DNA from 2 places in the Lysinibacillus sp. NPDC094177 genome. Region 2 is predicted to be linked to the other one. Evidence: riboswitches for the same ligand, from Rfam matches in the RefSeq annotation. Region 2 holds a riboswitch; the other holds the start of a gene.

Region 1 (16,887 bases), on a different contig from region 2:
TGTTTTTGTCTGTGCGAAAGCGTAGTGCAACGTAGCGACAGCAACAGCACCGATGTTGGTCACGAAGGCGTTATCACAGGACGTAATGCTTTTAGCCTTCGTTCCCCTTTCGCTGATCCCCAAGGAGTCGACCAGTCTCCACTCCAATCAACCTAAAAAAGTCATACCTATTTTTGGATAATATGGGTTAAAATTAGTATAAAATAAATGAAATTGGAGTTTTTGATTTTGGGTAAATGGCAAGGGGCTGCAGGAATTTGCTTAAATGAAGTCAATCAATTATTAATGGTTTTACAAGGTACTAAAGAGGAAGAAAAAACATGGGCAGTACCATCAGGCGGAATAGAAGCTACTGAAAATTTTGAGACATGTTGTATACGCGAAGTGTATGAAGAAACAGGATTTGTAGTAGACATCGTCAGAGAAGTGTTACATAAAAATAATGAAGTAGTAGAAGTTCGTTATTTCGAAACAATCATTAAAGGTGGACAAAAGACGATTCATGATCCCGATGAATTAATTTATGAAATCGCGTGGAAATCAAAGGAGGATTTACTAGATATAAAATTAACCTTTCCTGAAGATAGACAATTTCTATTATCATTATTTCAATAATCGAATCATCATGCATTAGGATGGATGGTGTTAGGAAGATCCTATCAGAAGCATAGTACTTGGCATAACCTCTCGCATATATCCATAACCGCGGGTATTTCCCTTTCACCCGCGGATTACTCTTCTATTATGATTACTTCATTTTTACTTTTTCAACGGCAGCTTCATATATCAATTCATCATCAATTTTAATATATTGATTTTTCGCTGCCTTACAATAGCCTTCTTGTTCTAAAAAATCCTTTAGCTCAGATTTCTTCGCAAATATTTTTTCAATGACAGTCTTCTCCACCCCAGATTCATCATCTGTTCTTTTAGCAATTGATACCCAATATATTTTTGACAATTTATATCCTCCAATCAATTATTTATAAATAATTAAAGCTGAATGTATAACTGTATGCTCCCCTATATATAACGTATTATATTTGATATCAACTATTAAATAATCACTTAAATCTAATAGAGCGTTATTAATATCATTTTCAAATTGCACAATATCATTGTTTTGGATCGATACTACTTGAGTCGCTTGTGTCATACATTTTTCTCCTTTTCTTCTAATCATAGATTAAAAGGAAGTTTTTGTCACAAAAAAATATAATCGTAATAGGAGTAGCACATAAACAGAGTACAGTAGCTCATTTAATTAGCATTTCAAACTGTCTCTTAATTCATACTCCCTCTCACTCTTATATGGTAGAGTTTAATCGGAGCGCTCGTAAAATTACCCACTTAAAACAAAAAATTTCAATTAAAATTTAATACACTATACAGGATTAAAATGTCTAGAAAGGTAGGTTTTTTTTTTGAAAATTACAGCTATCCTCGAAAATTCGAAATTAGATAAAAAATTAACTGCAAAGCATGGTTTATCATTGTATATAGAAACAGAACCGATGAACATAATTTTTGATTTAGGCCCCGATCACTCTTTTATAAAAAATGCACAAGCTCTAGGTATCGATTTAAATAAAGCACATGCAGTAATTATTTCGCATGGGCATTCTGATCATATTGGAGGGTTAAATTATTTGGAGGAAGTAAATAAACATGCTCCAATTTATTTATCTTCGAATGCATTAGAATCTCATTGGTTAAAAATTGGACCCTATTATCATAATGTAGGAGCAAAGGATACTATAGATAATTACGATAATCGTATGATGTTTGTTGATGATGGTATAGAAATTACAGAGGGAATTCATATTATTCCTTTAGAGCCCACAAACGAATATACGAAAAATCTTTATAAAGGGGATAAGAAGAAATTAGACGATTTTAATCACGAAATAGTGTTAGTCATTGAAAACGAAAATGGATTAGTTTTATTTAGCGGTTGTAGTCATCACGGAATAGTAAACATAGCTAAAACTATAACTAAAAAATTTCCAACTAAGAATATCAACGCAATCATTGGGGGATTTCATCTAATTGATCTTCCCATAGTTAACACTTTAGGAAAGACAAGAGAAGAAGTTATTTCAATTGGTCATACATTAAATGAGATGAAGATTGACTGTATTTATTCTTGCCACTGTACTGGAGCAAAAGGATTTAGCATTCTCAAAACTGTTTTAAAAGGAAAATTACAATCTTTTAAAACAGGGCAAATTATTGAGCTTTAGTTGATGTTACAAAATTATCTACTAAAAGTTCAAATTTTACGCATTCATCTATTTCTAATCATTATAAATATTATAATCTTAGCCTAAATGGAGAGATTCACTTAAAAAAAATAGAGCGAACAATAATACTATCGTGTGCCGCTATATTCCTATTCATCGTTTTTAAAGCCGTATATTATGGTGTACAAGCAAATAGATCTTTGATTAAACCCCAAAGTTCAAATCATTATCAAATAATAGATAAAGATTTTAATAAAACAATAGACGTACCTTTTACTAATATTCACTCATATAGGGGTAATGCTGACTTTATTTATATGAGTGTAGATCAAGAGAGTCCTTCTCTTGATAATAAAATTGTTGAATATAATCGAAAGACTCAGAAATACAAAACAATATTTAATAGCAAAATTAAATTGCCCTCAGTTCAAGGGATAGAATTAAATGATACTTGGTTATTGTGGGTAGATACTGATGAACAAGGAGGGTATCTAAATCCATATTTTATGAATTTAAAGACGCAAGAAATTCAACCATTGACAAAAGAAAATGAAGAAAATGTTACTAATGATTTTCCCATACTAATTGGGGATTATGCAGCTTGGATTAAAATGGATAGAAAAGGTGAAAAAGCGGAAGTTATGCTTAAGAATCTCAAAACAAGCGAAACAATTAGTATATTTAATTTAAATAGCTTTACATTCAGGAATATGTCCTTGTCTGCAAAGGATGGAAAAATATTATTTACTGATGAAAAAGATCATTTTGGATACCTCTATTTGTATGATGTGAAAAGTAAAGAAATAAAAGAATTCAAGAGTTCATTTGAATTTATTGGTTGGGCAAGGCTTCTGAATAATCAACAATGGGTTTATCTAACATTTGACGACCCTACTAAATCTTCAACTGGTGATGGTAAGCTGATTTTTTATGACTCTTCGACCAATCATACTCAAGAAGTTGTTTCGGATATGTTAGATGTAAATAATCTTCTCACTGATTTTAATAATCAAGTATTTTTAGATACTAATGCTTATAAATACTATAAAAAATTTAAGATAAAGGATCATTTATTGGTCGAAGATGGTTGGTTGGAAGCACCTTATTTGTTTAGATATCCAGCTGAAAATAATATTTATATTTTTGACCAAGAACTAAATGAAAAATACAAATTAATTATTCAAAGTGAACTACCTAACTAAAATAGCTATTCCTATTTTGAAAATAGGGATAGCCTTCTTCTTTGACACTCAATTCTTCACATTTTGGATCAAAAAAGTGTTGGAGCACCAAAGCTCCAACACTCCTCTTCTAATACATTTTCAAATATTCTTCCCGCTCCCAATTGTGGACACGTGTACGGTATTTATTCCATTCTATTTCTTTAGCAGCCGTAAATTTCTCAAAGATATGATCTCCAAGTGCTTCACGTACAATAGGATCCATTTCGAGTTCAATAAGTGCATATTCCAATGATGCCGGGAGACTGTCAATGCCATTTAATTCTCGCTCTTCTCTTGTCATTTTATAAATATTTCGATCTACAGCGTCTGGAGGGGTTAGATCTTTGCGAATTCCATCGAGCCCAGATGCTAAAATAACGGCCATCGCTAAATAAGGGTTGGCTGCTGGATCGACAGAACGAAGCTCAATACGTGTTGATAATCCTCGTGAAGCTGGAATTCGAATAAGTGGTGAACGGTTTTGTGCAGACCACGCTACGTAGCAAGGAGCCTCATAGCCAGGCACTAATCGTTTATAAGAATTAACAAGTGGGTTCGTTACAGCTGTAAAACCATGTACATGTTTTAGTATTCCTGCCATAAAGCTACGTGCTGTTTGGCTTAATTGCAATTCTGCATTTTCATCATAAAACGCATTTTTATCCCCTTCAAATAATGATAAGTTGAAGTGCATTCCAGAACCGTTAACCCCAAATAGCGGCTTAGGCATAAAGGTTGCGTGCAATCCATGCTGTGCAGCTATCGTTTTTACAACAAGCTTAAACGTTTGAATATTATCACATGCTTCGATAGCACTTGCATATTTAAAGTCGATTTCATGTTGACCAGGTGCAACCTCATGATGTGATGCCTCAATTTCAAAGCCCATTTCTTCTAACTCTAATACGATATCACGTCGGCAGTTCTCTCCTAAGTCAGTTGGGGCTAAGTCGAAGTATCCACCACTATCATTTAACTCAAGTGTTGGATGCCCTTTTTCGTCTAGCTTAAATAAGAAAAACTCTGGCTCTGGTCCTAAATTAAATGAGCTAAAACCTAACTCCTCCATCCCCTTTAAAACCCTCTTCAGATTGGAGCGTGGGTCACCTTCAAACGGTGTACCATCTGGTCTAACAATATCGCAGATGAAACGAGCCACCTTGCCTTTTTCAGCGGTCCAAGGAAAAATTACGAAGGTATCACGGTCAGGACGCAAGTACATATCTGATTCTTCAATGCGTACAAAACCTTCAATCGATGACCCATCAAACATAATTTTATTATCCAATGCTTTTTCTAATTGGCTAACTGGTACTTCAACGTTTTTTATTGTTCCTAATATATCAGTAAATTGTAGGCGAAGAAATTTCACATTTTCTTCCTTAACACGGCGTTTAATATCTCCTTTTGTATAATGTTTCATTTTTCACCACTCCAATGTAATTTTAATTAACACATTTTTTTATAACTGTTTTTAAAATACATCAAAAGAACAAAAAACACAATATCTATGTGAGGTTTTATTACATTCTTTTTTCGGAATATATTAATCTTTTTTTCAGATGAATAGAGTTCCCCTCTCAAGGTCTTTAGACTCAACAAAAAGTGTTTTAGTTAAAATTTTTTGACTTTATTGCCTGAAGCAAGAACTTTTTTTCCATATTTTATATCACAATAGTCTTGTATAACGTCATATTTATTGGTAAATTTATAGCAAAATAGAATTTTTAATATTCATCAAATAAGTAAATATGGCGTATATAATAATAGTCGGAAATTATTATGTGCGAATTCCAAAAATCTTCTGTTAAAGATACATAAGGCGGTGGATGTAAAAAGCATGTCAGTATTAATTATTGGCAACGTAAGTAATGATGTGTTGCGTCTGCAAAAATATTTTCATCGTATCGACATCAAAAATGTTCATTGCTTCACAACAACTGAAGCAGCAATGAATTATTTATCAGATTCTTTGAAAGAAGAGCTAGAATTAATTATTCTCGATGCAAAAATGACACTTAGAAATTGCGAGAACATTTGTCTGCTAATCGACGAACTAAAAAACTGGATCGATGCCCCTATCCTTCTTTCTACTACTTACGAAAAAAACATTACAATTGATAGGGTTTTTGAAGCCGGGATTTTCGATTTTATTTTAAAACCATTTGATTTCACGCAGTTTAAAACTCGGATTCAAGTGGCTCTTAAATATCAAAAGGAAACCAAGCTTCGAAAGCAGAAAGAAAGCACTATTCAAAAAGATTTAATTGTCGCAAAAAAATTCCAAAAAAATGCATTATCTCTTCCATTGAATCTTGAGCATATTCAGATCGATGGGCTTTACGTTACATCTAATACATTAGGAGGTGACATGTACTGCTGGTTTAAGATTAATGAACATTTAACTGCCATTCTTCTTTACGACGCAATGGGACATGGCATTGCCGCATCACTCGTTACAATGTCCATTAGATCTTTGTTAAAAGGAATAATTACGAAATTAATTGATCCAGTTTTAGTAATCCGAGAACTTAACCGCCAAATTTACGAGTTATTTTCTGATGAAGATATGGACCGTTTTTTAATGACAGCTATCTACATACTCATTGATACGAAAAACGGAACTTTACACTATGTTAATGCGGCTCATCCATCTGGTTTTTTATTCGGAAAATATGGAGAGACAGTGTTCCTCCCAGCAAATACACCTATTCTAGGGTTATTCCCAACCATTCGCATCAATAAAAAAACGATACCTTTATCTGGATGGCATCGCATAATACTTTATACGGATGGATTATTGACAATAAATGAGCAACATGTTGTTGATATGGACTTTTTCCATTCCTATGCTTCACAAGATAATAGCTATGCTTTGCAAAAATTTTCCCAAAAATACGATTTATTCGACAATGATTTCAGCGATGATATAACAGTAGTCTCAATAACAATTACATTACAGGGCCGGTGATTGATGATGGTATTCATACTCAATATAAATCCTGATTCACAATCTATAGCTTACATAGATCAAGTTATGGAGAATTTTACAAATGTATATAATCTACCTTTTAAAAGAGAAATACGATTTGTCGTACACGAATTAGTTATAAATGCTATTGAAGCCATGGAAAAAATCGAGCCATACTCTAAAAAAGCAATTCAAGTACACGTATACCACTCTAACGAAGAAATAAAAATAACAGTTATCGATGAAGCGAAAGGTATTGCTGAATATGATTGGGATAAGGTTCTACAATTTGATTTAAACGAATTGGATTATTCAGATCGTGGGCGAGGTTTATTTTTTGTTAAAAATATGGTCGACCATATTTGGTTTGAAAACATTTCTGAAACAAAATTTTTAGTTGGTATTTCAAAAAAGATTCATATATAAAGTAAGCGTAAAATTGGAGGAATTTTCATGAAGGTGTCAATCCGAAAAAAAATGAGTCTGTTAATATTCGGGTGTATTTTGTTACTTACTACACTTTTAGCAGGAATAAACTTTTATGTTGCCAAAAAAAATCTTTTAGAAAGCGCAAATACAAAACTTTTATCAGATATTCAATTGGGCTATGAATATTTAGATGCTAAATTTCCTGGTGAATGGTCCATAAAAAACAATCAATTGTATAAAGGCGACATTAATATGGTCGAAAATTTTGAAGCAGCTGATAAAGTTGGACAGCTAACAAACGGAAACGCGGTCTCAATCTTCCAAAACGATACTCGTATTAGTACAAATATAGTCGAGAATGGAGAACGCGCTTTAAATACAAAGGTTTCTGATGAAGTTGCCAAAGTTGTGTTAGGAGAAAAAAAACGTTTTATCGGATCAGCAAATGTCTTAGGTAGTATGCATCAAGGAGCCTATGACCCAATTTTGAATAGCCAAGGGGATGTTATCGGAGTATGGGCAACCGCAGTTCCAACCGCTCCTTATATAAGCATTGCCACAAAGTCTGCACTGGAAAATGTAGCGATTTCCTTAGGAATCGCCATATTAATAATTGTTGGAATTAGTTGGTTTTTACAGCGACAAATCATCACTCCTATCAATATTTTAAGTACAAACGCCAAAGAGTTAGCAAATTTAAATTTAAATGTAAAGTTATTAAACCCTAAAGGTAAAGATGAGATTGCTGTTTTAGCAAATGCCTTTAGTGATATGAAAAATCGTTTAACAGAGACGATGACAATCGTAGCTGGTAGCGCCAACCAAATAGCTAACTCATCGCACTCATTAGCAGAATCATCACACCAAACAAGTGAAGCTTCTAACCAAATTGCACTTACGATGAATGAAATTGCAGTTGGCACTACGACTCAATCTGATCAGGCTGAACAAATAGTGTCAATGATGCAAAAAACAATTGAAGAAGTATCGAGTAGTTTACAAAAGGCTGAGAACACTTTAAATAATGCTATAGAATCGACCCATATCGCACGCAAAGGTGAAGAGGCAATTAATGAGGCTATCAAGCATTTAAGCGACGTCACGCAAACAGTGTCTTACGCAACAGATTCTATCCAAAAACTCGGTAAACGCTCCGAGGAAATTGGTGGCATTATTACCGTTATTACCGGTATTGCAGAGCAAACAAATCTACTGGCTCTCAATGCAGCCATCGAAGCAGCACGGGCAGGAGAGCAAGGAAAAGGGTTTGCCGTTGTTGCATCAGAGGTACGCCAGCTAGCTGAACAATCAAGTTTAGCATCAGGACAAATTACAAATCTCATTAATGATATTCAGGCTGAAACCTCCGTGACAGTTCGCACGATGGAAAGTAATCTGCTAGCAGTAGAGGAACAAGTAACAATTATCAATAAAGGAGGAACTGCTTTAAAGGAAATTGTTGAAAAAGTCGAAGAAACAGAAAAAGGCGTTGAGCAAATGAAGGCTGCATTTACACATGTAAACAACAACTCCCTAGGTGTTCAACAAGCCATTCAAGATATTTCCCGTATCATTGAAGACTCCGCAGCAGCAACAGAGGAGATTGCCGCAACATCAGAAGAACAATATGCAACCGTTGCAGAAATTACACAAAGTTCAGATGAATTAGCATCAGTCGCTGATAAATTACAAAATGAAGTCAATAAATTCAAGTTTTAATTTCTAAAGGATTTTCTAATACGAAAAAGAAAATGGAGGCGCTATAGTATGAATCAGAAGAAAATTGCGATGGATATTGACACAAAGGCTGATTATATTTTGATTGCGTTTACTGGCGATTTAGAATATGGGATGATTGAAGAGATAAAAAAAGAGCTTCAATCATTAAACTTGGAAACAAAGCTTGGATACATTATCGATACGCAAAAAGTTACAAATATTGATAGTACTGGCTTTGGCATGATCGTCAATTTCGCAAAGAAAGTATCTGTAAAAGAAAAGAAAATCGCCATTATTGTCGTCGATGATTTTATTCGCAACTTGTTCGCTATTTCGCAAGTCGATAAAGTATTCCCTATGACTAAAAGCGAAGAGCAGGCAAGACAGATCATTAAAGAAGGCTGGTTTGGCGAACTATCGCTTAGCGAATATTAATGCTATTGTTGCCCCCATCATTCCATTTTACCATGCGTAATTGTGGCTGTCGCTTTGCTTTCGCACAGATAAATTGCTACACCCAATGAAAAGGAATCACATCAGTGTCCATCTCACCACCTTCAGAGGTGGGAGTGTGCTACTGAACGAAGATAAAAAAAGTAGGTTGCATTCCCGTAAAACGGAACACAACCTACTCTTTTTAATATTGTAAAAGCATGTTTACTAACACAACAATAATCACCAAAGGTACTACTATTAACATCAATAGTCGATATGTTGAATAGAACCCCTGCCCCATATGACTTCCTATTAACAATTCCCTCTTCACAAATTCTTTATCAACTACATGCGCAATAAAGATCGCAATCAATAAGTTGCCCAACGGAAGCATTAAATTAGAAACTAAAAAGTCAGTTGCATCAAAAATTGTTTTTCCAAAGATCGATACGTCCGCTAACGTGCTTGATGAAAGCGCTGCTGGGATTGCGGCAATAAAGACTACTACACCTAGTAGCATTGTCAATGTAGAACGAGACATACGCCCCTTCTCAATAAATGCAGCTACAATAATTTCATATAAACTAAAGGAAGAAGTTAGCGTTGCAAATAAAAATAATAATAAAAACATCGCTAAGAACACTTCACCAAATGGCATTTGACTAAATGCTGTTGGAAGTACCATAAATAATAAGCCCGGTCCAGATGCTGGTTCTAAATTAAAAGCAAATACAACAGGGAAAATTGCTAATCCTGCCAAAAACGATACAAGCACAGTAAGTATAACAACGGAGCCTGCAGAATTCGGTAAGCTTACATCCTTCTTTAAATAAGAGCTATACGTCACTAGACAAGAAAATCCAACCGCTAAGCCAAAGAAGGACTGCCCTAACGCTTCTAATATAGATTTCCCAGTTATATTGGAAAAGTCAGGCCACAAGAAGAATTTAACTCCCTCCATTGCCCCATCTAATGTTAAGGCTCGCACAACAAGCACAATAAACATAATGAATAATAAAGGCATCATCCACTTACTTGCCTTCTCTATACCATTTTGCACACCAAGTGAAATGACTAGTACATTTACTAGCGTAAATAACCCCAAACCTAGTAATGTAATCCAGGGTGTTCCTACAATCTTTCCAAATAGTTCACTAGGGTCATTGCCAGGATCAATAACAGCCCCAGTCACGCCAAGGCCACTATATATAAAAATCCAACCTCCTACAACACTGTAAAAAGTTAATAATAAAAAACAACCGAGCACGCCCATACGTCCAACCCAAGCCCAGCCTGTTTTCGTAGGCGCAATTTTTTTATAGGCAGTCACAGCCTCAGACTGTGTACCGCGACCTAAAACATATTCTGATAATAGCATCGGTAAACCAATCAACAATGTAAATAGGACAAAAATAAGGAAAAACGCTCCCCCACCACTTTGTCCTGTAACATACGGGAGCTTCCAAATTGCCCCTAGCCCGATCGCAGCTCCTGCCGACGCTAAAATAAAGCCTAGTTTACTAGACCACTGACTCTTTTTTTCGCTCATCTCTTCAAACTCCTCTAACATACTAAACTCTTCCTTATTCTACATTAAAATACTAAGCTCGACTAGATTAATTCTATCGATCACTTTGATTATCCAATTCGGCATTTCTTTCCGTCGCTCTGGCTTTTCTATCCTTCGCTTTGACTTTTCTATCAGTCGCTTTGTCAGTTCTTTCCTTCACTTTGACTCAAATCCTATCCTATCCTATCCTATCCTATCCTATCCTATCCTATCCTTTACTAGTTCTGCTCGTCTAACCTATCCGTTTCATATAAAAAAACCTCGAGCACTTAACAGCTCGAGGTTTCATTTCAATTATTTTGTAAATACATAGAACGCTGATTATTAATCCATTTACGCATTGTTGTGAATAGTAACGCCATGATGATAGTAATTAAAATACCTTTCACAATGTTAAATGGCAAGATACCAGCTATGATCATTTTATATAGTGAATCACCTACAACAGGCTCCATACCTAAAAAGTAAGTGTACATAGGTAAAAATATTGCATAGTTAAGAATGCTCATTCCTACTGCCATTATGATTGTTCCAGCAGCTAATCCTCCGATAAGACCTTTAACTGTTTTGAAGCGATTAAAAACAAAGCTTACTGGTAGAATAAATAAAATACCTGTTACAAAGTTCGCAATATGTCCTACCGGTACTCCTGTTGGCGTACCTGAGAAAATCCAGTCTAACACATTTTTAAATAATTCTACTAAAATACCGGCTACAGGCCCCATTGTGATTGCTGCAAGTAGTGCTGGCATATCACTGAAGTCTACTTCCAAAAACGCTGGGAATGGCGGAATAGGGAAATTAAAAAGCATTAATAAAAACGAAATACTGCTCAGCATGCCAATCGTAATAAACGATTGAAGTTTAACATTTTTCTTCATAGTAAACTCTCTCCTCTTTGCTGATTCAATCTCGCAAGAAGAAAGGTTACGACCTAATCAAGTATTATCATGAAAAAACCCCTATGCAAAAAAGCATAAGGGAGAATAGGCATGATTAAAAAACGCCATTAATTAACTATTTTTGAGCATATGCTGTGTGAATCCACATCAAAAAAACGCTCGTACATAGCTAAATTCATAACAATGAATGACGATCGTACCTCCATCTTCTCCCATCCAGACTTTAACTGTCGGCCTTGGAATTGCACCAAGTCAGCCATGCAAAAAATAATTTGCACAGGTCGCGGGCTAAAGAGTATTTAGTAAATCATTCGAGCTAATGTGTCTAAAATGAAATATTAGCGATTTACAACTCTATTACCGCCGGTCGGGATTTTCACCCTGCCCCGAAGATGAATCAATATTTTTTTGTTTCATAGCCTTACTATAAAGAATTATTAGGGAAAAGTAAATAGCTTTGCTTAAAAAATCCCGATTAAACTTGTATGTTTTACAGATTCTCGCTAATAGCCTTTTCTCCATCCCCACTGATTACTCTACCCGTCAATAAACTGACAAGAGCATTCACGCACATACAGCGGCGAGAATGCTCAAAAAATTTACTTATTAATTTCTGTTCATCCATTTGTTGAAGATTAGCGTCATGCTATTTATGGCATATATCGTTTATTGGCTCCCACAGGCTTTGGCAAGAAATTTTTAAAATCAAATCCCTCCCAGCTCTCCTGTACAACATTGTCTAGCCGTATTTGTTTATCAAAGCTTGCAGCAGTAAGCATCATAGCTTCAATCATTTGAGTTGCTCGAACAGCATCCATTGTCGTTAAATCAAGTGGCTCATCAAATGTAACAATAACGCCTTCTGCTACCTCTTTCACAGTGTATGTTATATTTTCCGGTACGACTGAAACGTATATATCATCATTTTTATTTCGCATAACGGTAAGAGCTTCTGTTACAGTGGAAAAAGTTTTGCGGGAATCGGGTGATAAATATTCAGACCCATTATCATCTTTATATAAATAATAATTAAAATGATTTGAGTTTGTTAATTCCATAATCTTACTAGGCTCTTCTTGCTTGGAAAACTCGTATGCTGTACCATCTGGATTTTCAAACTCAATATCTTTATACTCTGAGTCTGAGAATGTATCTTGTAAAGTTCCTAAATATTCGCCAGTATCTTTAGAAGCGACATCATAGTCATTTTTCTTTGGCAATACATGAACTAGTTTATCGCCCTTCTCCTTCAATTCGCCTTTATACGGATGATAGTTAGTAAAACCATTAGCTTTCTCATCAATTTGCGGCGCATACTTTTCATACATTTGTAATGTCGTAGGCTTTTTCTTCCCAAAATCAGTAGCAACTCGTTCATTTGGAATGATATATGTCATCGGTACACTTTCCTTATCACGATTTGCCAAACCAATATGGAACACCACTGCATCTGTTAAATCTTCCTCATAAACGGATGATCGTAGAGACATGATCCGTTTATGTTCTGCTACTATATTGGACTCCATAAGATTATCATGGTTGATAGAGCTTTTTGCTGCACGATTATCCTGTATTGTTGAATATTGAGAAGTTTCAGGAGCATTAGCCTGATCCATCTTCACATCATTGTTTTTCATGAACATGGTGCCTGTAAGCACTGTTAAAGCGAAAACAGCTGCAACACTCATAAAGATTGGCCATTTACGAACTTTCTTCTTTAGTATCGCTGTCTCGGTACTTTTTTGTTGCTCATGCGATGTTATTTCATCATCTAATGGTTGTTGTATAGCTTCTTGAAGATGGACATTATCCTGCAAGCGAGCATCTGCCAATAATCGATTTAATATTTCCTCTTTCGAACGGCGGTCAGAAAGCTTAGGGGCATTATTCAATACATGTTCAAATTGGTCATCATCAAATTGATTATGTGTCACTGCCGTTTCGCCTCCTGTTCTCTAACCTGTTGTAGCTGTTGCCTTAAAAATTTAATGGCACGATGCTGAGTGGTTTTTACCTTCGCTTCTGTCCAATCTAGTATTTGCGCTGTTTCTGCAATCGATAAATCTTGAAAGTATCGCATAATAATGACCATTTTTTGGTCACCTGTACAGTGTTCAAGTGCTGATTGTACTTGCATAAATTCATCACTGGCCTGCAACATGTCTTCCGGTGATGGTGTGGTTGAATGTAGCTGTTCCGTTTCCCAATCAAAAAAATCAAGTGAATGTTTTTGACGTACAGCCTGCTTTCTAAAATGATCAATAGCGACATTTTTAGCAATAGCAAAAAGCCATGTCTTTTCGCTACTATTTCCTGCGAACTGATCATATGAGCGTAATACGCGAACATAAACCTCGTGCGCTAAATCCTCAGCAAGTGTACGGTTTTTTACTAAATAAATAAGAAACTGGAACACGTCTTGATGATATGCATCGTATAACCGATGGAACACGGAGTCATTCAAAGCACTCCACCCCCGTTCTATTATATTTGTCGTCTAAATGTTCTCAGAAGTTACAGCCAATTAATACCATTTCAATAGTGATGATATTAATCGAATGGTAAATAAAACGTGAAGGTAGTCCCCTCTTTCAGTACACTATCTACCATAATATTTCCTGAATGTGCCTTGACAATATTTCTAGCAATAGCTAACCCTAGTCCAGTTCCGCCTTTAGAACGAGTACGTGCCTTATCTGCTTTATAGAAACGTTCAAAGACATATGGTAAGTCCTCTTGTGGAATACCATGCCCTGTATCTTGGACAGATATTTTGGCAAAGGTTGGCTCCTGCTCAACCTTCACTGTTACAGATCCTTCATCAGTATGACGGAGAGCATTATCAACTAAATTCGTTAATACTTGTTCAATCCGATCCTCATCTATACTAATCGTAGCTTCGGCATTAAATTCACTGTCAAATATCAGACGAACATGCTTCTCTTTTGCAACCTGTGCAAATTTTTGAGTAATACGTTCAAATGTTGAATTGATTGGGAGTTCATCCTTGTAAAGCGTCATATGCCCCGATTCCATACGCGCAAGGTCTAATAAATCTGTTACGAGGCGTCCCATACGCTTCGATTCATCATAAATAATTTTTGTAATCTCATTACGTTCTTCTTGATCCTGAATAAAATCATCATCCATTAGGGCCTCTGAATAACCTTGGAGCATCGAAATCGGCGTTCGTAGCTCATGAGACACATTGGCAATAAAGTCTGAGCGTAGTTTTTCTAGGCGATGCTGCTCAGTCATATCACGAATAACTGCAACCGCTCCACGTATCGATTCTTCACTATAAAGAGGGCTAATCGTAAACGTATAGTAACTTCCATCCATCTCAATTTCTTCTTCAAGCTTATCCTCAAACATCAGTACATGATCGAGCATATGATAAAGCTCTGGCGGAATTGGCTTCGCACTTTGTGAACCTTTATTGACAAACCATTTTTGCATTAAACGGTCCGCGGGCGGATTACTTAATAATATTGTACGATCACGATTAAACGTAATAACTGCGTCTGTCATGGATGTTAAAATATTTGAAAGCTGTTCATTTTCTTGATTGATCACTTCTAGATTGTGTTTCAATTGACGTCCCATTTGATTAAAAGCAACAGCAAGCTGGCCGATTTCATCATTTTGCGTAGTCGGCATCTTCGCTTCAAAATTCCCTTTAGAAATTTCAAATGCCAACTCACGCATTTTACGTAATGGTGACGTAATACGCGATGAAAGGAAAAACGCAAAAAATGTCGTTAGTACAAAGGCAATGAACGCAGATAAAAAGACAACTTTCGTCGTCTCTTTTGATGTTTTATGCAGTGCATCTGGACTTTGATAAATAAAAACAGCCCCGTGCACTGTATTTTCCACATTTAGCGGGAAACCTAGCACAACATACGATTCCATTTTTTCTTCGTCTGTAGAAGACGGCATCAGCATTTCCTTAATAATCGGTTTATCTGATTGAAAAACTTCTTGGAACGATTTATTAGCTAAAATCATATTCTGGATTTCTTTTTTATTTACACCTTCCTGCAAAGCAAAAGAAACTCTGTCATGGTTAATAGCAATTAGCGCATTCGTACTTTCGGGTAAAATATCTTTTAATAATTCCGACGTCGACTCTGCTGTTTTTTTATCATCTACTATACTTGCAACGGTTGCTGCTGTTTGACGCAAAGAGCTTTCTGCTTGCTGCATATGGTAATTCTGAAGAAACTCAAGCATTAAAACCGTGAAAACAAATAATACAAATGAAACGAGAAGCAATATGGTTACCCATAGCTTCCCGACAACACTATTCCATATTCTATTCATTGACAACCTCAAATTTGTAGCCAACGCCCCATACAGTAACGATCATCTTCGCTGCGTTTTCAGAGACACGGTTGAGCTTTTCACGTAAACGTTTTACATGTGTGTCAACTGTACGTAAATCGCCAAAGAAATCATAATGCCAAACTTCTTTTAGTAATTGTTCACGGTCAAATACTTTGTCTGGTGATTTCGCTAGGAAATAAAGCAATTCATACTCTTTAGGCGTTAAATTTACTTCGATCCCCTCTGCTGTTACACGGTGAGCATCATGATCGATCATTAAATGTTGAAATACAACTAAATCTTTTGAAGAAGAAGCATTTGTCGAAGGCGAGAAGGCTTGAGAACGACGTAATATAGCCTTCACACGTAACACAACCTCACGAGGACTAAATGGTTTTACAATATAATCATCTGCTCCAAGCTCAAAGCCTTGTACACGATTCGCTTCCTCGCCTTTTGCAGTTAATAAAATAATCGGTGTTGCTGCTCGTTCACGGATTTCCGCACATACTTCAAGTCCATCTTTTTCAGGCATCATAATGTCTAGTAAAATACAGTGATACTCTTTTTCTAAAGATTTTTCGATCGCTTGTTCACCATTTTCTGCTTCGTCAACAAGGTACCCTTCTCGCTCTAAATACATTTTCAATAAGCGTCGAATACGATCCTCGTCATCTACTACTAATACTGAAATATTTTCTGACACTTTAACGATCCCTCTCTTCTAATCTTTCTCTACCCTCTATTGTACATGGTACAGTACATATTGAAAAGAAAAGAAAGCCTTCTTGCCACAGCAAGAAGGCCTTTCTTTCTAATACTAGCGACGTAAAAATCTCATATGTGCTATAAATCTCAGCAGGTGTTTGGACATCCGCTGAAAAGTAACTTAAATTCGCATTCAGCTCACCACCAATAAAGGTGGGAGACTTCTGTACCTGTCGCTACGCTTTCGATACAGAAAATAATTGTAGCTGACACTTTGCTTTCGCTACATAAACAATTGCTGAAAGAAGTTAATCAGTTTTTATCAAATCAGTTTAAGCTGAAGCGTATGAGTGTAAAC
Region 2 (16,887 bases):
AGGTACTACTGGAACGATTCAACCTCTAAAAAAAGAAATTATAACGCCAATTCATAACATTATCATTCTACCAAACAGTGTAGAGCATACTAGAAAAGCAACGATCATGCGGCAGGCTAATGACATTGCTAGAAATTATGATGAACGCATCAGTCAAGTTAGAGTTCGTTATCTTGACGAAGAGCAACATGTTTTAATTGCCAACTCAGAAGGAAAATTTGTAGAAGATACGCGTATTCATAGTCGACTTGCCATCCAAGCAACTGCCTCCGAGGGCAAAGAAATGCAAACGGGCTTCTATGGTCCTGGCGCACATGCGGGCTTTGAATTTATTGAAAATCTAAATCTAGAACACTATGCTGGTGAAGCTGCACGTATTGCGGTCACTATGCTTCATGCCGATGAATGTCCTAGCGGTAAATTCCCAGTCATCATTGATAATGAATTTGGTGGTGTTATATTTCACGAGGCTTGTGGTCACGGACTTGAAGCTACAGCCGTCGCGAAAAACAATTCCGTTTTTGCAAACCGTATTGGTGAAAAAGTTGCCCCTGATATTGTTACATATATTGATGATGGCACACTTCCAAACGAATGGGGTTCTCTTAACATTGATGATGAAGGGGAAAAAACGCAAAAAAACATCTTAATTGAAAATGGTATTTTAAAAGGTTACATGATTGATAAATTTAATGCACGCCGTATGAATGCTGAACCAACTGGATCTTCACGACGCCAATCCTATCGTTTCAATCCAACATCTCGTATGACGAACACATATATCGCTCCAGGCACATCTACTCCTGAAGAAATTATTGCATCTACCGAATATGGTATTTATGCGAAATATATGGGTGGTGGGCAAGTAAATCCATCGACTAGTGACTACAACTTCGCGGTAATGGAAGCTTATATTGTTAAGGATGGAAAAATCGATCGTCCAGTACGTGGTGCAACACTTATAGGAAACGGAGCAAAAACATTGCAGCTAGTTGATCGGGTTGGTAATAATCTTGCGCACGGAGCTGGCATGTGCGGATCAATTAGTGGTAGTCTTCCCGTCAATGTAGGCCAGCCGATGATTCGTGTTAGTGAAATGACAGTTGGAGGAACAAAGGGGGAATAATTCATGAACATTGTTGAATATCAAGAAAAACTATTAAATAAGGCGATAGAGGCGGGTTTTAAAGAGGCAGAAGTTTATTATGAACGAAAAAACTCTTTTCAGTGCATGCTTTACGAAGGGCAGATTGATAGCTATGAAACGTCTGAGGATGGAGGGCTAAGTCTACGTGGGCTGCACAACGGAAAAATGGGTTACGCCTATACAGAGAAATTAGACAATGATTCTATTTCCTTTTTAATCAACAGTGCAAAAGAAAATGCAGACATTCTAGATGAAGATGAGGGCATAGATATTTTTGAAGGCAGTAATGAATACACGCCATATGAATTTTACAATGAAGAATTAGAGACTATTGGGATTCCTGAAAAAATAGAGCTACTTCGTTTAATTGAACAAAAAATTCGTGCGTACGATACGCGCATTGTAACGCTTGATTATTGTTTACTTCAAGAATATAGTACTGAACGTTCATTAGCGAATAGTAAAAACCTTTCCTTATCACATAAGGAGAACGGCTTAGTCATCTTCCTTTCCACAGTAGTCAAAGTAGGTGAGGAACTAAAAACGGGTAGTTATTTGAAAATGACACGCGATTTTCATTCTCTCAATGCTGATGAAATTGCAAAAGCAGCTGCAGAGGAAGCTCTTGCGAATCTAGGTGAAAAGTCGATTCCATCTGGAAAATATCCAATTATCCTACGCTCTGATGCGACAGCTTCTTTACTAAGTACTTTTATGCCTATTCTGTCAGCTGAAAATGCACAAAAGGATCAATCTTTATTAAAAGGGAAAGTCGGACAAAAAGTGGCGTCAGATGCTTTTACATTATTGAATGCCCCATTCCATCCTGAAGCTTTGTCTGGAGCAAGCTTTGACTGTGAAGGTGTTGCAACAAAGGAGCAGTCCATAATTTTAGATGGAACACTGCAAACACTATTACACAATCGAAAAACGGCAAAAAAGGAAGGCTGCGAAACAAGTGGGCATGCACATAAAAACTCATACAAAGGCACTTTATCAATCGCACCTCAAAATTTATATATTTCACCAGGTAAGCGATCGCAGGAGGAGTTAATTGCCTCAGTCTCTGAAGGAGTACTTATTACTGAATTATCTGGCCTTCACTCCGGTACGAATACAGTTTCTGGTGATTTCTCAGTCGCGGCAAAAGGTTTCCATATTCAAGATGGCAAAATTGCATCACCAGTAAAACAAATGACAATAGCCGGGAACTTCTTTGAGTTCTTAAATAATATCGAAGAAATTAGCTCCGAACTTTTCTTCTTGCCAGATGGATATGGCTCCGCCTCCCTCCTTGTGAAAGAATTATCTGTAACAGTAGAATAAAGCGGAAGCGGATTTATTGAGTGATGCTTCAAATGTTCAGTCACTGCCCCCCTTGTCGCGGACTTAATGCAAACTAATTTTCAGCAGGATTACGGGGCTTAATAAATAATATACAATCAAAAAAGCAAGTCTCCTTTTAATGGCTACTTGCTTTTCTACTTTAATTTATTTTGTCAAATCAATTTTTTTATTTAATAAATAAATAGTTATACCGCCAACAGTCATAGACAGCAATTCTCCAACTCCTACTGTAAACCATGTCGCCCAAAACGGAAGATCATAGAGAATTGTTAATTGTCCTGCAACGGTGAACATTGATATTGAAAAAATCAATGCAGTTATAACCATTTTCACAATAACATTTGTTATATTTTTCGTTACTCTTCGACAAAGAATTAGAACGAGAAATGTCGCAATTCCACCAATGGGTACATCTAATATCCACGTTGGTGACATGAAATTAGCGAGTACTACTCCTAGAGTCACGGCTAACACATAGCGCTTGTTGTACAATGCCAGATAATTGAACATCTCCGACAAACGTAGTTGTACAGCCCCAAAACTAATGACTGACAATAAAACAGTTACAGCCACATATAAAGCTGCAACAAGTGCCGTCTTTGTAAGTTCAGTTACAGAAGTACGGCTTGAATTTTTTACAATAGATGTATTCAATTTTATTCTCCTTTGTAAAATAGCACATCCGCTATTTTAGTAATAACTACGGCCAAAGGAAGAGAGCTTTTCACCCTATCTGAAGTGCCGCAGTGCAAGCTAAATTTTGCTTACTTGCGTATTATAGCAAAAAAATTTATTATTGAACAATATTATTTAGTAAGCCATCCGCCATCAATCGGTATAATTGAACCATGTATATAATCAGCTGATTGACTAGCCAAATAAAGTGTTAAACTCGCCACTTCACTTGGTTGAGCCCACCGTCCTGCAGGCGTTTCATTGGCGACCCATTTTGCGATTTCTCCATCACCTTCAAAATCTGCCTTGTTCATCGGTGTTTGAATGGCTCCAGGTGCAATGGCATTGGCACGAATTCCTTCACGACAATAATCTAAGTCTAACTGCTTTGTATAGCCTACAATCGCATGTTTAGACGCTGTATACGCCGCCCCGCCACCGCCAGCAACAAGCCCTGCAATTGACGCCATATTAACGATTATGCCTGATTTTCGTTTTACCATATGGGGCAATATCGTATTTGTCACAAAAAAAGTACCTTTTACATTGGTATTCATAATTTTATCCCAAAGCGCTTCATCTGTATCGAGTGTTTTTGCAAAGCCATCTAAAATGCCTGCGGTATTTAATAAAATATCTACCTGCTTAAATATTGAAATCGCAGCTTCAAATGCTTGCTCTACATCGTCCTTATTGCATACACTACCTACCCTATAGGCAAATTGTTCAGGATATTGGTGATGTAGATTTACTAAACCGTACTCATCTAAATCAAATCCGAATACACTCGCCCCATTTTCTAAAAATGCAATAGCTTGGGCATGTCCAATTCCTGAAGAAGCCCCCGTTACAAATATTGTTTTACCCTTATATTCTTCAAACGTCATTGATCTCTCTCCTTAAAAAACAAAGAAACCACCTCATTTGAGATGGCTCTTCCGATTAATTGACAATTATCCAATCTTCCGCTAATAAATCACAGACTGTCGGTGTGAACATAGTATAGCCCTCACCACGTACATTAATTAAAAAATAAGGATTCAAAGTCTCGCCATCATGTTCGCTTTGTCCAACAAGCTTCACATACAATTCGGCACCACCCCAATTTTTACGAATTACTTTCTCTCCGGCTTTTAAGCGTGGTAATATCTCTTCAAACGTCATTTAAATTCATCCCTTTATTTACATTCTTTATCGGATTAGTATACTGGAATTCTTAAATGTTTACAACCTGATATAAGTACTGCTAAGATAACTAGCCCTCAAGCAAACGCATTAGAGTCCACGATGATTGTATAAGTATAGCGTTGGCCATTTAAAACTCCCAAAATTCAAGCAATTGTCCAGCTTAACATTGACATTTCAAGCCTTCTGTAATTTTCTCTACACGTAAACTATTAATCCATCTTCTTCTTCATTTGTACTTGCCCAGTTTTCACTTCTAGTCCATTCTCCATTAAATAGCTAGTGGCTGGATTGCTTGCTAAAAAGTTAACTGTAGCCAGATTTACTTTGTGATTTGCAATGCTTGCGATAAAGTGTGGTATATTTTCTACATTGCTATTCTGCAATAGCTCTAATTGATAAAGTACTATGTGGTCGATGGCTCCATCCTTACCCCATACGGTTCTATATAACATATAGCCAATCGCTTCATTATTCTCATTGTAAAAAACTTTAGCTTCTCCTTGCTTGTTGCTTTGCCAGCTACATTGCCAAGGAACATCCTCCTGATAAAAAGATAAATGTGATAGCTGCTCTGGCCGAATAGTTTCCACATAAATTGCGTTTTGCTCCTCTACTTTTGCTTCATATTCGCCACTTAAAAATAGCAATTGATTTGTAATTGTATAACCATATTTCTCATATAGCGCAATGGCTATTTTATTTTCTTTTATAGCTTCAAGTGTTGCAACTTCCACATTCTCTCTTTCATAAATGGCGATTGTTTCTTCCATTAAAGCACGAGAAACTCCTTTACCGCGATAGTCTGGAGAAATGCCCGTTCCACCATTCCAAGAGGTTTTCTTACCATCTATTTGTCTAAAGCCATTTAATACAATGCCTACAGGATTATTCTGATCAAATGCGACTATTGAAAGCTCTGGCGATAGTCCTTCACCAACAATTCGGTTTAAAAACTTTTCTTCATTCATTTCTATTTGTACAAAATACCCCTCAAAGCCTTTATTCCAAGTTTTTAAAGTTTCCTCTAAAGTGCACTGTGAGACTGTTTTTATTTCCATGTTTTTCTCCCATCCCTTGCTTAATTAGAGTTACTACCTAAAAGTGGTAGATCTTCTAAAGTTAGTTTTTTTATTATTTCATACCCATTTCCAGGACCTTTTGGTTTCACAATAACCATTCCCATATTAGAAATATTCCCTAATCCAACACCTTCGGGAAAGCTATGGGCAATGATCACTTGATTCGTACCCTGCGGTGGCTTTCTTTCTAACACTGATTGGAGATTTGATAATATATTTGTTTTTTCATCGATAGGAACATTCCCACCCAATTTATAAATTTCATAACCAATTGGGTCAATTTGGATATAGGCATAAGGAAATGCAAGCTGTGCCGTTTGAAACGTACGACAAAAAGGACTTGCGACAATCGGTGAACTAATCGGAATTTGTAAATAGCGAAGTATTTGTCCAAAATAAATTGCCTCCCTTCGCCCAACTTCAGACAAATTTCTTTGAGTATAACAATCTTGAAAATTTAAATATGGCTGATCCACGCCTTCAGTTGATTTACCATGCCTTGCATACAAAACAAATCCACCCTTTTTCAATAAATCGAGGATTGTTTTATCCAATTATTCCATCTCCTCCTAATAGAGTACCATTTTGATTATTAGTAATATATGAAATGAATTGCTCAAAAAATGTAAAAGGAAAGTTGAATCATCTTTTCGCATAGTGAAGCAGCTAATTTAGCTGGTAAACTCCTCTACTTCGTCGCTAAAACTCCCCATTCCGCCGCTAAACTCCTCTACTTCGCCGGTAGCGGATTTTGGTTTCTCGCTTTCACATATAAAAAACATTGTTGCTAAAGTTTCTTTTTATCACTGCCAGAAAATACATGCTATGTGAAGTGGTTGTTTTGTCGGAGGGCCAAGCTTTAATTAACACGATAGTTTATCCTCGAAAAAACTTCCTACAATTTTCTGTAGGAAGTTTAGAAATTTTACTTTATTGGAATAGTTACTATTGCGGTTGTCTCTAAATGTTTTGATGAATCGATAGAAATTTGACCTTCGTACTTATTGACAATTTCATTTACAATAAACAAGCCCTGCCCTCTTATTTTACCGCTCTCTGGTTTTTTAGTGGAAAATCCTTGCTTGAATATTTGCCCCGCCTCTACAATATTTGGCCCAGAATTTGTAACCTTAAATTCATATTGCGTGTCATCTGCTTTACAGCGAATTGTTATTTTTCGTTGCTCTTCCGGCAATTCATTTGCCGCATCAATAGCATTATCTATTAAATTCGACAAGATTTTGATTAAATCCGTCGTTTTAATTTTATTAAATGCATCCTCTGAGACTGTGAAATCCATATCAATATTATGATTTTGTGCCGTTAGTTTTTTCGTTTGTAATAATATAGACAAGCCCGGATGATCAATATTTACTTTGAGGGACTTAATAGCCTGAACCTCTTTGGACAGTGAAGATAAATATTGTTTGGCCTGTTCAGGTTTGTTTAATTGCAGAAATCCATGCAATACTTGTATATGATTTGTGAAATCATGTCTTAAAGAGGATACGGAAGTGATTAAAGTTTTAATTTCTGCTTGATATGTATCTTCTGTCGCTCCAACTTCCTTCGCCACTTCTTTTTGATACCATCTCTGTAAAAAGAAAAAAGAGCCTATTACGAGTAAAATGAGTACACCATTAAAAATAAAGATAAAAAGATTGTCTTCGATCACTTTTCCCTTGATGCCATTTAATGTTTCTGCACTAATATCAATGCCTAGGTATGCAATGATCTTTCCTGTTTTATCCTTTATCGGCGCACCAACAGATAAGTAGGCACCGTGTACAGAATCTGGTATTACTTCTGTTACATATGTTTCTCCTTTATAGGCTTTTTGCACTTGCTTTTCAGGTACTGTACAGTCCTCTCCGATATCGAAGCCTTTAGTCAAATCACCTGGTAATCCCATAATCATTGCTTTAGATACCTTTGGGTTATCAACTTTTAAAGTATAAACAAATAAAGCACCTAGTTTTACTCTTGCATCATTTAAGTAGCTTCTTAATTCCCAATAATAATCGTTTTTCTCGGGGTTATCTAAAAATTGTTTGTACGCCTCTACATCAATTGAAGATGCAATAGAAATAGCCGCTTCCAGACTTTGGTTCGCTATTGACTCCTCTACTGTCTTTTTCATTTTTATATAAGATGTAAAGATGTTTAAACTTGTAAACAATACTAATAAGATAGTTGATAGTATTAAAATTAATTTTATTTTTCGTGTTTTCATAAAACCTGGTACTTCCTCATCTATAGAAATGAATATTGCCTTAATTTAGTTGGGCTTGGCTTTCGCATCAAATACAAAAATTGTTAGTCGAGGTTGATATCATGTCATACTTTCTACTAGGGAAACAATTTCATTTCATATCCAACAATCCTATTATACTATAGTAAACTTCTTTTTTTTAGGTTGTTTAAAATTCATCATTAACTAATAATTCATTGTCACAAGATATTTCAGAGCGATTTGGACGGCAATGACTATCTACTTACCTGCTATAAGTTAATCTTAAAAGCACCGTTTCAATTCATTTGGGAAAATACATACGATAAAGGATTCTTCGCCTCTCTAAATAAAAATATTCGTTCTTATCTTATCATCACAAAAGAGTTTTGGCTATCACCAAGCCTATCTTTACCTCCACTACTGTTTGAGCTATTTCCTTCCTATACTTGAAATTGGAGTCGTCTATAAGGTACTGATAAAATTTAATTCTAAAACGATTTATATTTTTCGAGTGAGATATTGTACAAGTCACACCCAATAGTTTAATAATCCTTCTCTAGAAAGAAAACAAAAAAAGGAGAACAGCATTTTGTCATTACATGCCTCTCTCCTTATTATATATTGTTTATTCTATTCCTGCTTCGTTGTGTGGATAAATCCGACCTGTTAACCTTTTTGGAAGCGTTAGCGCTTCATCCAAATAATCTTTAAAAGAAATTATTATCGGTTCTGCATCCTCTCCTATTCCAACGATAACTTCTAGAAGCTTTGGCGAATAAATTACGGTATGTAGTGTGCCAAAGTATTCTTTATAGTGTTTAAAAAATAGCGGAGAATTTCCATTATTAAAATGTCTGTAAGTAGCCATTGTAGTCAAATTCTTTTCTACCAAGCTATTTAAAAAATGCTTTCGATTAACGGACCCTTGAATATTTTTCTTATTTTTCTCTTTCATACTAGTTGCTTCAAAATGATTCGTACAAATTAATGGATTTCCACATTTTTCTTCAAGCTTCTGTGGAGAAGCTTCTACTACTATAGATTGACCGCTTTGATCTGTCATTGAGTAATTGTAGCAATAACCATGTGGTAGCTCTCTGATTAGTTTAAGTGCTTCTTCAATATTTTTACATTGCTCTAATAATATTCGGACAATCGTTGAAGCGATAAAGCCCTCATCATGGTACTCACTATTAACAAAATGCAGACCGACAACTAACCCAAATTCATTCATTCCATCAAGTCTACCGATAATTTGTTGGCTAAATCCAACACTTGCGTATCCATTCATTGGATTAGAAAATACAAGTCTGGCATCATACAATGTAGGACTAAAATCATAGTTTCTTATGTATTTGCCATTTTGCACAAAAGATGTACAGCCCATTTCTGGAAAGGTAATATTATAGCCACTATACATTTTAATTACAGAATCCAGCGTTTGAGCCAACCCAACAGCCAATCCTTCCATTTCTTGTATAAGGCTAGGGCAATGGAATTGTAGTAGTTGTTTTGCCATTTGGACATTTGTTTTATTTGTTAAGTTCGGAAATCCATTCTGATGTGAATGTGACCGTAGCACTTTACTTTGTTGAAGTCCAATTTGATAGTAGCTGCCTCTTACATCAATAACTTCTACGATTAATTCTTCATAAGATCTCATTGCTATTCTCTCCTTACCTAATGTTATAGATTTTCTATTATTCATCGTAAAGCTTCAAGTTAATAAAAGGTCAAGTAAAATATAAAAAGACCAGGCTTATATAAACCTGATCTCTTCATTCTAAGTATTTATTTTTTCCTACTCGATGTCCTTGTCTCATCCTGTACATCTAAAAATTTCGGACGCTTACGATAACTTGCAGAAGATAAGCGAACTAAAGATCCTTTAATGTTCTGCCAATCTAAATCTGCTCCCATGTTTAAGTACGGAATACCTAATACTCTTATATTTGCAGTATAAAGAAGTATGAAAAATACCGAACTAAAGAATCCAAATAACCCAAAAAAGGCAGATGCTAAAATGATGATGATCCTGAGAATACTCATTGCTGTTACAATAGATTGATTGACGAGTGTAAAGGCTGCAATACTTGAAGTAGCTATTACTACAATCATGGACGGGCTCGTAACACCCGATTTAATCGCTGCATCCCCAATAATTAATCCCCCGACAACACTCATGGACCCACTGATAACACTGGGTAGATGGATATTTGCTTCTCGAAATAATTCAAACATAAAAAGCATCATTAATGTTTCAAGAATAGTTGGAAATGGAAGACCTGTCCTTGACTCAACAACTGTTGCCAATAGGATGAATGGCAATTGCTCTTGATGATAGGTAGTAAGTGCAAGCCAAAAACCTGGTAAAAGTACACTTATTAAGATAGCCACTATTCGGAGTAAACGCTCCATGGAGCTCACAATAATTGGATACTCGTTATCCTCACCGGATTTAAAAAGTAACATTGAGTTACTAGGTGTAATAACTACATACGATACACCATCAACTATGATAATAATGCGCCCTCCGCTTAAAGCTTGTACAGCAAAATCAGGACGTCCAGTATAATCATGTCTAGGTAGAATCTTTCCACCCCGCTCAATTCTTTCCATCAATAAATCTCCACTAAATATAATATCCGCATCAATTCTCTGCAGTTGTAATTTTATTTTCTCAAGCATCTTTTGATTTACGACATCTTCTAAATAAAGTACAGCTACGGTTGTTTTGGATCGTTTACCAAGTTCATACGTCTCAACACTTAATGAATTAGTAGGTAATCGCTTGCGTAATAAAGCAATATTGATAAAAACATCCTCAATAAAATCATCTTTCGGACCTTTGACTACCAATTCAAGGGTCGTTTCTTTAGGCTCCCGATTCGGTTTTTTAGCGATATAACTTGAATACAGCAAATTCATATCTTCAAAATACAGTAAAACATGTCCTTTATAGACTCTCGTCATGGCCTCATCTTTACTTGTAATTCTCTGAAGATGGGGAATGTGTAAATTATTTTCTATATGTTGCTCTAATTCATCCGATGTTTCAGTAAATAATGATTGAACTCGTTGTACAATAACGGTCTGTAGTAAACGTTCATCAATCATCGCTTCACATTTTATCAAATGTACTTTATGTTGCTGAAAGAAATACTCCTGAAATACCACATCAGCAGAACGTTGAAATAGTGACTTCAAAGATTTCAAATTTAACTCTTGTTCCATTGAAGAAATATCCCTCATCTCCTACTGAGCCAGCTCCAGATTAGTACATTTATGATAAATACACTTACGGATATTTTCCCCATAGTTTTTAAAAATATTCAAGAATACTTGATGTTTAGAATGCTACCTCTGAATAATTCACCTATGAAATTTCCATACTATATCCAGATAGATTTATCCAATCATCTTCTTTAAATTTGCCATTTCAATAGCAGACATTGCCGCATCATAGCCTTTATTCCCTGACTTAGTCCCAGCTCGCTCAATTGCTTGTTCAATATTTTCAGTAGTAACAATGCCAAAAATAACAGGTACATTTGTAGTTAGTGACACATTTGCAATTCCTTTAGCTGATTCATTACATACATAATCATAATGTGTTGTTGAGCCACGAATCACAGTACCTAATCCAATAATTGCATCATAATTCTTTGTTTCAGCTAACTGTTTCGCGATGAATGGAACTTCAAATGCACCAGGAACCCATGCTACATCAATAGAGTTCTCATCCACACCATGACGCTTTAAACCATCTAATGCACCATCTAATAATTTGCTTGTAATAAATTCGTTGAAACGACCAACTACTACAGCTATTTTTAAATTCGTACCAATTAATTGTGCTTCAAATGTTTTACCCATTTTTCTTTTCTCCTTTTTTATGGCTAATCACCATAATGTGTGGTTGATTTCCGTTCCGACTGGGCGCTTTCCTGGAGGCGTCCAGCCCACACTCCAATCAACTTTATATATGGCATACGTTTTAACGAAAATCATCCACAACTTTTGGTTATAAGCCTTTTTTAGATAGTCATTGTGTTTTTTTCCATTATTTGTTGACGACGATATGTTGCCAATGCTTCAATTGAAATCATTTTTAAATGATGATGCTCTGCATATTTAACAAGGTCATTAAAACGTAGCATTTCGCCATTGTCTCCCATAATCTCACAAATAATGCCCGCAGGAATACTATGACAAAGCTTTGCCAAATCAATTGTAGCTTCTGTATGTCCTCTACGTTCTAATACACCATTTTCCTTTGCTATTAGTGGGAATACATGGCCTGGTCTACGAAAATCCGTAGCTTTTGCCTGTGGCTCTAACATTTTTTGTATAGTCATTGCCCGTTCAAAGGCGCTAATTCCAGTTGTTGTGTCTACATGATCTATACTAACGGTAAATGCCGTTTGATGATTATCTGTATTAATACTAACCATAGGCTTTAATGCTAATTTTTGTGCTAGCTGCTGTGAAATCGGCGTACATATAAGACCTCTTCCATAGGTCGCCATGAAGTTAATCGTTTCTGGGGTCATAAATTCCGCAAGTGCGAGTAAGTCCCCTTCGTTTTCTCGATCCTCATCATCTACTACAATAATCATCTTACCTTGTTTTAAATCCTCTATTGCTTCTTCGATTGAATGTAGCAATATCTCCACCTCCTGTTCGTAAATTTTGGTTAAAAGCCGTTTTGTGCTAAGAAGTCTCTTGTAACAGTCGGTGGTTCCTGTCCATGCTTAAGTTGATGCAAAATGTATTTTCCAACTAAATCGGTTTCTACATTTACGTGATCACCAATCTTCTTCTTACCTAAAATGGTTTCCTTGTAAGTGTGGGGTATCAGGGATACTGTTACACCGTTTTTCTCGACATGAAAGAGTGTTAAACTCGTTCCGTCAATGGTGATGGAGCCCTTTGGTATACAGTAGCTCGTTAACTCCGTTGATAGTTCAATATCAATATAGACTGCATTTGCTAATGGCCGCTTGCGCAATATTTTTCCTACTCCGTCTACATGTCCGGATACAAAATGACCTCCGAAACGTCCATTAGCTGACATAGCGCGCTCTAAATTTACAGGATCTCCAACTGCGAGCTGCTGCAAATTTGTTGCTCTCACTGTTTCAGGCATGACATCCATCGTTAGCTCTTGTTCATTAAAATGTATCACTGTTAAACAAACACCATTGACCGCTATACTGTCCCCGAGCTTTATATCCTCTACCATTTTCTTTGAAAGTACGGTAATTTCCATACTTTCTCTATCGCTTTGCATGGTTTTAATGGTACCAATATCCTCAACAATTCCTGTAAACATTTTTTCACCTACTTTCATTTACTTCATAATTTCTGTTCAAACAAAAAACCCCTTAAATTAAAGGGGTTTGGGAGTTCATTTACATAAGACGTCAACAAATAAACCTCATGGATACACAATTTTTCCATAGGCTGTCATCTCATCGTTCTTCTCCCATCCAGACTGTCACTGTCGGTTTTGGATTTGCACCAAATCAGCTTACGCTCACGGACTTTGAATTCCTTCATCACCGCCGATTGGGAATTTCACCCTACCCCGAAGAACTATTGCTATTCAATTTTTTAGCCAAATAAAACAAAAACTACTTCCCAACTAAACGATGGGAAGTAGTTAACATAAAAGCATACTCAAACAAACCTTTTAAACTCAAGCGAATTTAAAAAGCTCACACTTCTACCCTTCTCCCATCCAGACTATAACTGTCGGTTTTGGATTTGCACCAAATCAGCTTGCGCTCACGGACTTTGAATTTCTTCATCACCGCCGATTGGGAATTTCACCCTACCCTGAAGGATATTTTTATTTAGCTATTTCTTACGATAACACTATTTCATTTTATTATCCAGATAATTCTTAATAAAAATTTTTTCAATATTTTATTTCACATTCGTAAGTTGGTGCTGTTTCAGCTTTTCATTTTCGCTACATAATTGAAGATAAAAACAGTCCCCACCTATGGTCATTAATAAAGACCAAAGGCGGGACTGTTCCAAAGACAATAAAATTATACAGTTAAACTACCGTCAACAGAGACAACAGCACCAGCCATGAAGCTTGCTTTATCTGAAGCTAAGAATAGGACCGCTTCTGCTACTTCTTCTGGTTCACCATGGCGTCCCATACGTACACGTGACATTTCTTCTGGTACGTATCCTGTTTTTTCAAGTGTCTCACCAACACTTTGAAATAATGGTGTAACGATACCACCTGGACACACAGCATTAATACGAATGCCTTTATTTGCATACTCGATCGCAACGCCTTTCGTTAAACCGATTACTGCATGCTTACTTGCGGAATATACAGCGATACTGTGTTCTGGACGAATACCTGCCGATGAAGCAGTATTAATAATCGACCCTTTACCCTGCTTTTCCATTACTGGAATAACATATTTCATGCCAAGAAAAATGCCTTTTACATTGATATCCATAAGACGATCGTATTCTTCCATTTCAACCGATGTAAATGGTGCGAACTTTTGAATAATGCCTGCGTTATTGAAGAATACATCGATACGGCCATATGTGTCTACGGCTTGTTGTACATAATTCTGAACATCTTCTACTTTGGAAACATCCGCTTTAACGAAAATCCCCTCACCACCATTTTGTTGAATTAGTTTAAGAGTCTCTTCTCCAGTTTTCTCGTTAAAATCAACTAACACGACTTTATAGCCATTTTCAGCAAATTTAAGACTAGTTGCTCTACCAATTCCACTACCTGATCCTGTAATAACTGCAATTCGATTTTTATTTGTCATATTAACTTCCTCTTTTCGCTTTTATATTTTATTACGTAATCACAAATATTTTCTCAATCGGTGGTCCTCTTTGCCTTTCCATGCTTATGGCCCTTAGTTCAATTTCATTTTCATGTAATCGTCGTAATTACCGTTAGTTATACTCATGCCAGTTGAGGAAAGCTCCAGCATTTTGTGTGATAGCTTATTAAGAAAATATCGATCATGTGAAATAAAGAAAAGTGTTCCCTCATAATTCAAAAGAGCCTGTTCTAATACTTCTTTACTAAATAAATCAAGGTGATTAGTTGGCTCGTCCATAATAAGCACGTTTGCTTTTTGCATTACGAGTTTCGATAAAGCTACTCGTGCCCTCTCACCTCCACTGAGGGTAGATATCTTTTTAAAGACATCTTCACCAGTAAATAAGAAATTCCCTAAAACTGTACGAACTCTCGCTTCTTCAATGTGTGGGAAAATACTCCAGACCTCATGTAAAATGGTGTTATTTGGGTGTAAGTTCGATTGCTCTTGATCGTAGTAACCTACCGTCACACCGTTACCCCAAGTGATAACACCACTATCTGGACTAATCTCCTTTAACAACGTCTTTATTAGTGTTGATTTTCCAACACCATTCGGACCAATTAATGCAACCTTATCACCACGCTTTAGCTGAAAATTAATATTTTTTAATAGCGGTTGTTGCCCGCATTCTACCTTAAAGGAAACCGATAAATCTCGTACCTTTAACACTTCCTTATGAGAGTTTTTTTCCAATAAAAACCCCATCTGTGTATGTTTTAAATCCTTTAGAGGTTTCTCAATTCGTTCTATTCTCTCAAGCTGTTTTCTTTTGTTTTTTGCACTTTTAGAAGAAGTAGCCATAGTAATATTGCGTTGTATATAGTCCTCCATTTTCGAAATTTTTTGCTGTTGCAGGATATATTTTTTTTCAAGTAAGTGGCGAGTTTTTTCTTTACTTTCTACATATTTGGAGTAATTCCCAACATATTTCCTGACTTCTGTTCGATCTATCTCATAAATACCATTAACAAGTGCATCTAAAAAATATCGATCATGCGAAATGAGAAGAATGGAACCTCGGTATGAGCGTAAATACGCTTCAAGCCAATTTAATGTTGTTAAGTCCAAATGATTCGTCGGTTCATCTAGCATTAGTAAATCTGGCTGTTCCAATAAAATTTTCGCTAATGCAAGTCGAGTTCTTTGTCCACCACTTAGCTGATGAATAGGGGTATTTTTGGACGTACTTTCAAAGCCCATACCATTAAGAATACTGTTAATTTTAGCTTCCATTTCATAGCCACCATGCTGCATAAACCACTCTGATTTTATTGCATATCGATCCATAATTTTTTCAAATTTTTCAGGATTGTCTATGACCGTCGGTTCGCTCATCTCCTTTTCAAGCTCTCGAAGTTCTTTTTCAACCTCAAGAAGGTCAGGTAACGCTTCTAACATTTCTGCCCAAATTGTATTGTCTAGCTTCAACCCACTGTCTTGACGCAAATAACCAATTTTAATACCTTTTCCGATGTAGACCTCTCCATTATCATAAGGAAGGTCTCCCGCAATTATCTTTAGTAATGTTGATTTACCAGCACCATTAACACCAATGAGGCCAATTTTATCTCCTCGCTCAATTTTCATCGTTATATTTGAGAGAACTGGATCTCCCGAATAGCTTTTACTAATTCCATTTAATTGAAGTATCATTTGTTTAATCTCCTTATAGATTTTGACCATCTCTTTTGCAAAGCTAAAAACGCTTAACAGATGAATGGACATATAAGGTTACACATCTCTTTTCACTCCTTTCAAACAAAAAAAAGACGCCGAAAGAACGGCGCCTCAAAAGTGCGAAAAAAACCCTACAAGCAAGGGAAAGATTTCTTATAACTCACAATGGAACATAAAAAAGCGCCGTACAGAACCGGCGCCACAATGCGTAATTATATTTATACAAGTTCATCTAAATTGAATGACTACAATTGTTAAAATAAGAAGGCAAAAGCTTCCGGAATCTGTTTTCGATATGAAATTTGCTTAAAAAAGGGCAGACTTCTCCCTTTGACAGCAAATCTCCAAGAAGCATGTAAGATTTTACCTCTTTTTCCACTAAGCCTTTTGCGAATACAGTTTCCATTACTTTTACCTCCTTTCGAATTTAGTATCTACTAATCTATCACAAAACGTTAAAGAATACAAATCCCTTAATTGCCTAAGTTTCCGTCATTATCCCCCCATTCACATGAAGTACCTGACCAATAACTAAGGATGAGTAATCAGATACTAAGTATATATAGATAGGTAGTGCAAGCTCAAATGGCTGCCCCGCTCGTTTCATTGGCGTCTCTGAGGCAACTGCGATCACACGGATTCCCCTTATAATTGCAA

What was found. Region 2 has a riboswitch for FMN ahead of ribE (riboflavin synthase). Riboswitches for the same ligand answer to the same signal wherever they lie in the genome.
Region 1: linked by a shared signal. The riboswitch ahead of ACQKNC_RS13145 (ECF transporter S component) and the one ahead of ribE (riboflavin synthase) in region 2 are both predicted to bind FMN.

The regions. Positions count from the first base shown of each region.
Region 1 covers NZ_JBNNTW010000007.1:42,588-59,474, reverse strand. The annotation lists gene ACQKNC_RS13200 (NUDIX hydrolase) at 223-615, shown strand; gene ACQKNC_RS13195 (hypothetical protein) at 749-961, opposite strand; gene ACQKNC_RS13190 (hypothetical protein) at 980-1,156, opposite strand; gene ACQKNC_RS13185 (MBL fold metallo-hydrolase) at 1,425-2,243, shown strand; gene ACQKNC_RS13180 (hypothetical protein) at 2,444-3,445, shown strand; gene glnA (type I glutamate--ammonia ligase) at 3,555-4,889, opposite strand; gene ACQKNC_RS13170 (SpoIIE family protein phosphatase) at 5,307-6,437, shown strand; gene ACQKNC_RS13165 (ATP-binding protein) at 6,441-6,863, shown strand; gene ACQKNC_RS13160 (methyl-accepting chemotaxis protein) at 6,891-8,585, shown strand; gene ACQKNC_RS13155 (STAS domain-containing protein) at 8,634-9,020, shown strand; gene ACQKNC_RS13150 (sodium-dependent transporter) at 9,223-10,569, opposite strand; gene ACQKNC_RS13145 (ECF transporter S component) at 10,881-11,471, opposite strand; FMN riboswitch at 11,693-11,890, opposite strand; gene ACQKNC_RS13140 (RNA polymerase subunit sigma) at 12,143-13,426, opposite strand; gene sigX (RNA polymerase sigma factor SigX) at 13,423-13,956, opposite strand; gene ACQKNC_RS13130 (ATP-binding protein) at 14,043-15,818, opposite strand; gene ACQKNC_RS13125 (response regulator transcription factor) at 15,811-16,527, opposite strand; gene ccsB (c-type cytochrome biogenesis protein CcsB) at 16,862-16,887, opposite strand, start outside.
Region 2 covers NZ_JBNNTW010000004.1:238,840-255,726, forward strand. The annotation lists gene ACQKNC_RS09225 (TldD/PmbA family protein) at 1-1,126, shown strand, start outside; gene ACQKNC_RS09230 (TldD/PmbA family protein) at 1,130-2,473, shown strand; gene ACQKNC_RS09235 (QueT transporter family protein) at 2,639-3,148, opposite strand; gene ACQKNC_RS09240 (3-oxoacyl-ACP reductase) at 3,301-4,056, opposite strand; gene ACQKNC_RS09245 (DUF2829 domain-containing protein) at 4,112-4,333, opposite strand; gene ACQKNC_RS09250 (GNAT family N-acetyltransferase) at 4,567-5,415, opposite strand; gene ACQKNC_RS09255 (histidine phosphatase family protein) at 5,436-5,990, opposite strand; gene ACQKNC_RS09260 (Spo0B domain-containing protein) at 6,362-7,669, opposite strand; gene ACQKNC_RS09265 (C45 family autoproteolytic acyltransferase/hydolase) at 8,295-9,332, opposite strand; gene ACQKNC_RS09270 (spore germination protein) at 9,461-10,903, opposite strand; gene ribH (6,7-dimethyl-8-ribityllumazine synthase) at 11,078-11,545, opposite strand; partial or broken gene ribB (3,4-dihydroxy-2-butanone-4-phosphate synthase) at 11,743-12,336, opposite strand; gene ribE (riboflavin synthase) at 12,366-13,004, opposite strand; FMN riboswitch at 13,146-13,271, opposite strand; FMN riboswitch at 13,397-13,522, opposite strand; gene ACQKNC_RS09290 (SDR family NAD(P)-dependent oxidoreductase) at 13,729-14,487, opposite strand; gene ACQKNC_RS09295 (ABC-F family ATP-binding cassette domain-containing protein) at 14,581-16,206, opposite strand; gene ACQKNC_RS09300 (hypothetical protein) at 16,463-16,636, opposite strand; partial or broken gene ACQKNC_RS09305 (NAD(P)-dependent oxidoreductase) at 16,712-16,887, opposite strand, start outside.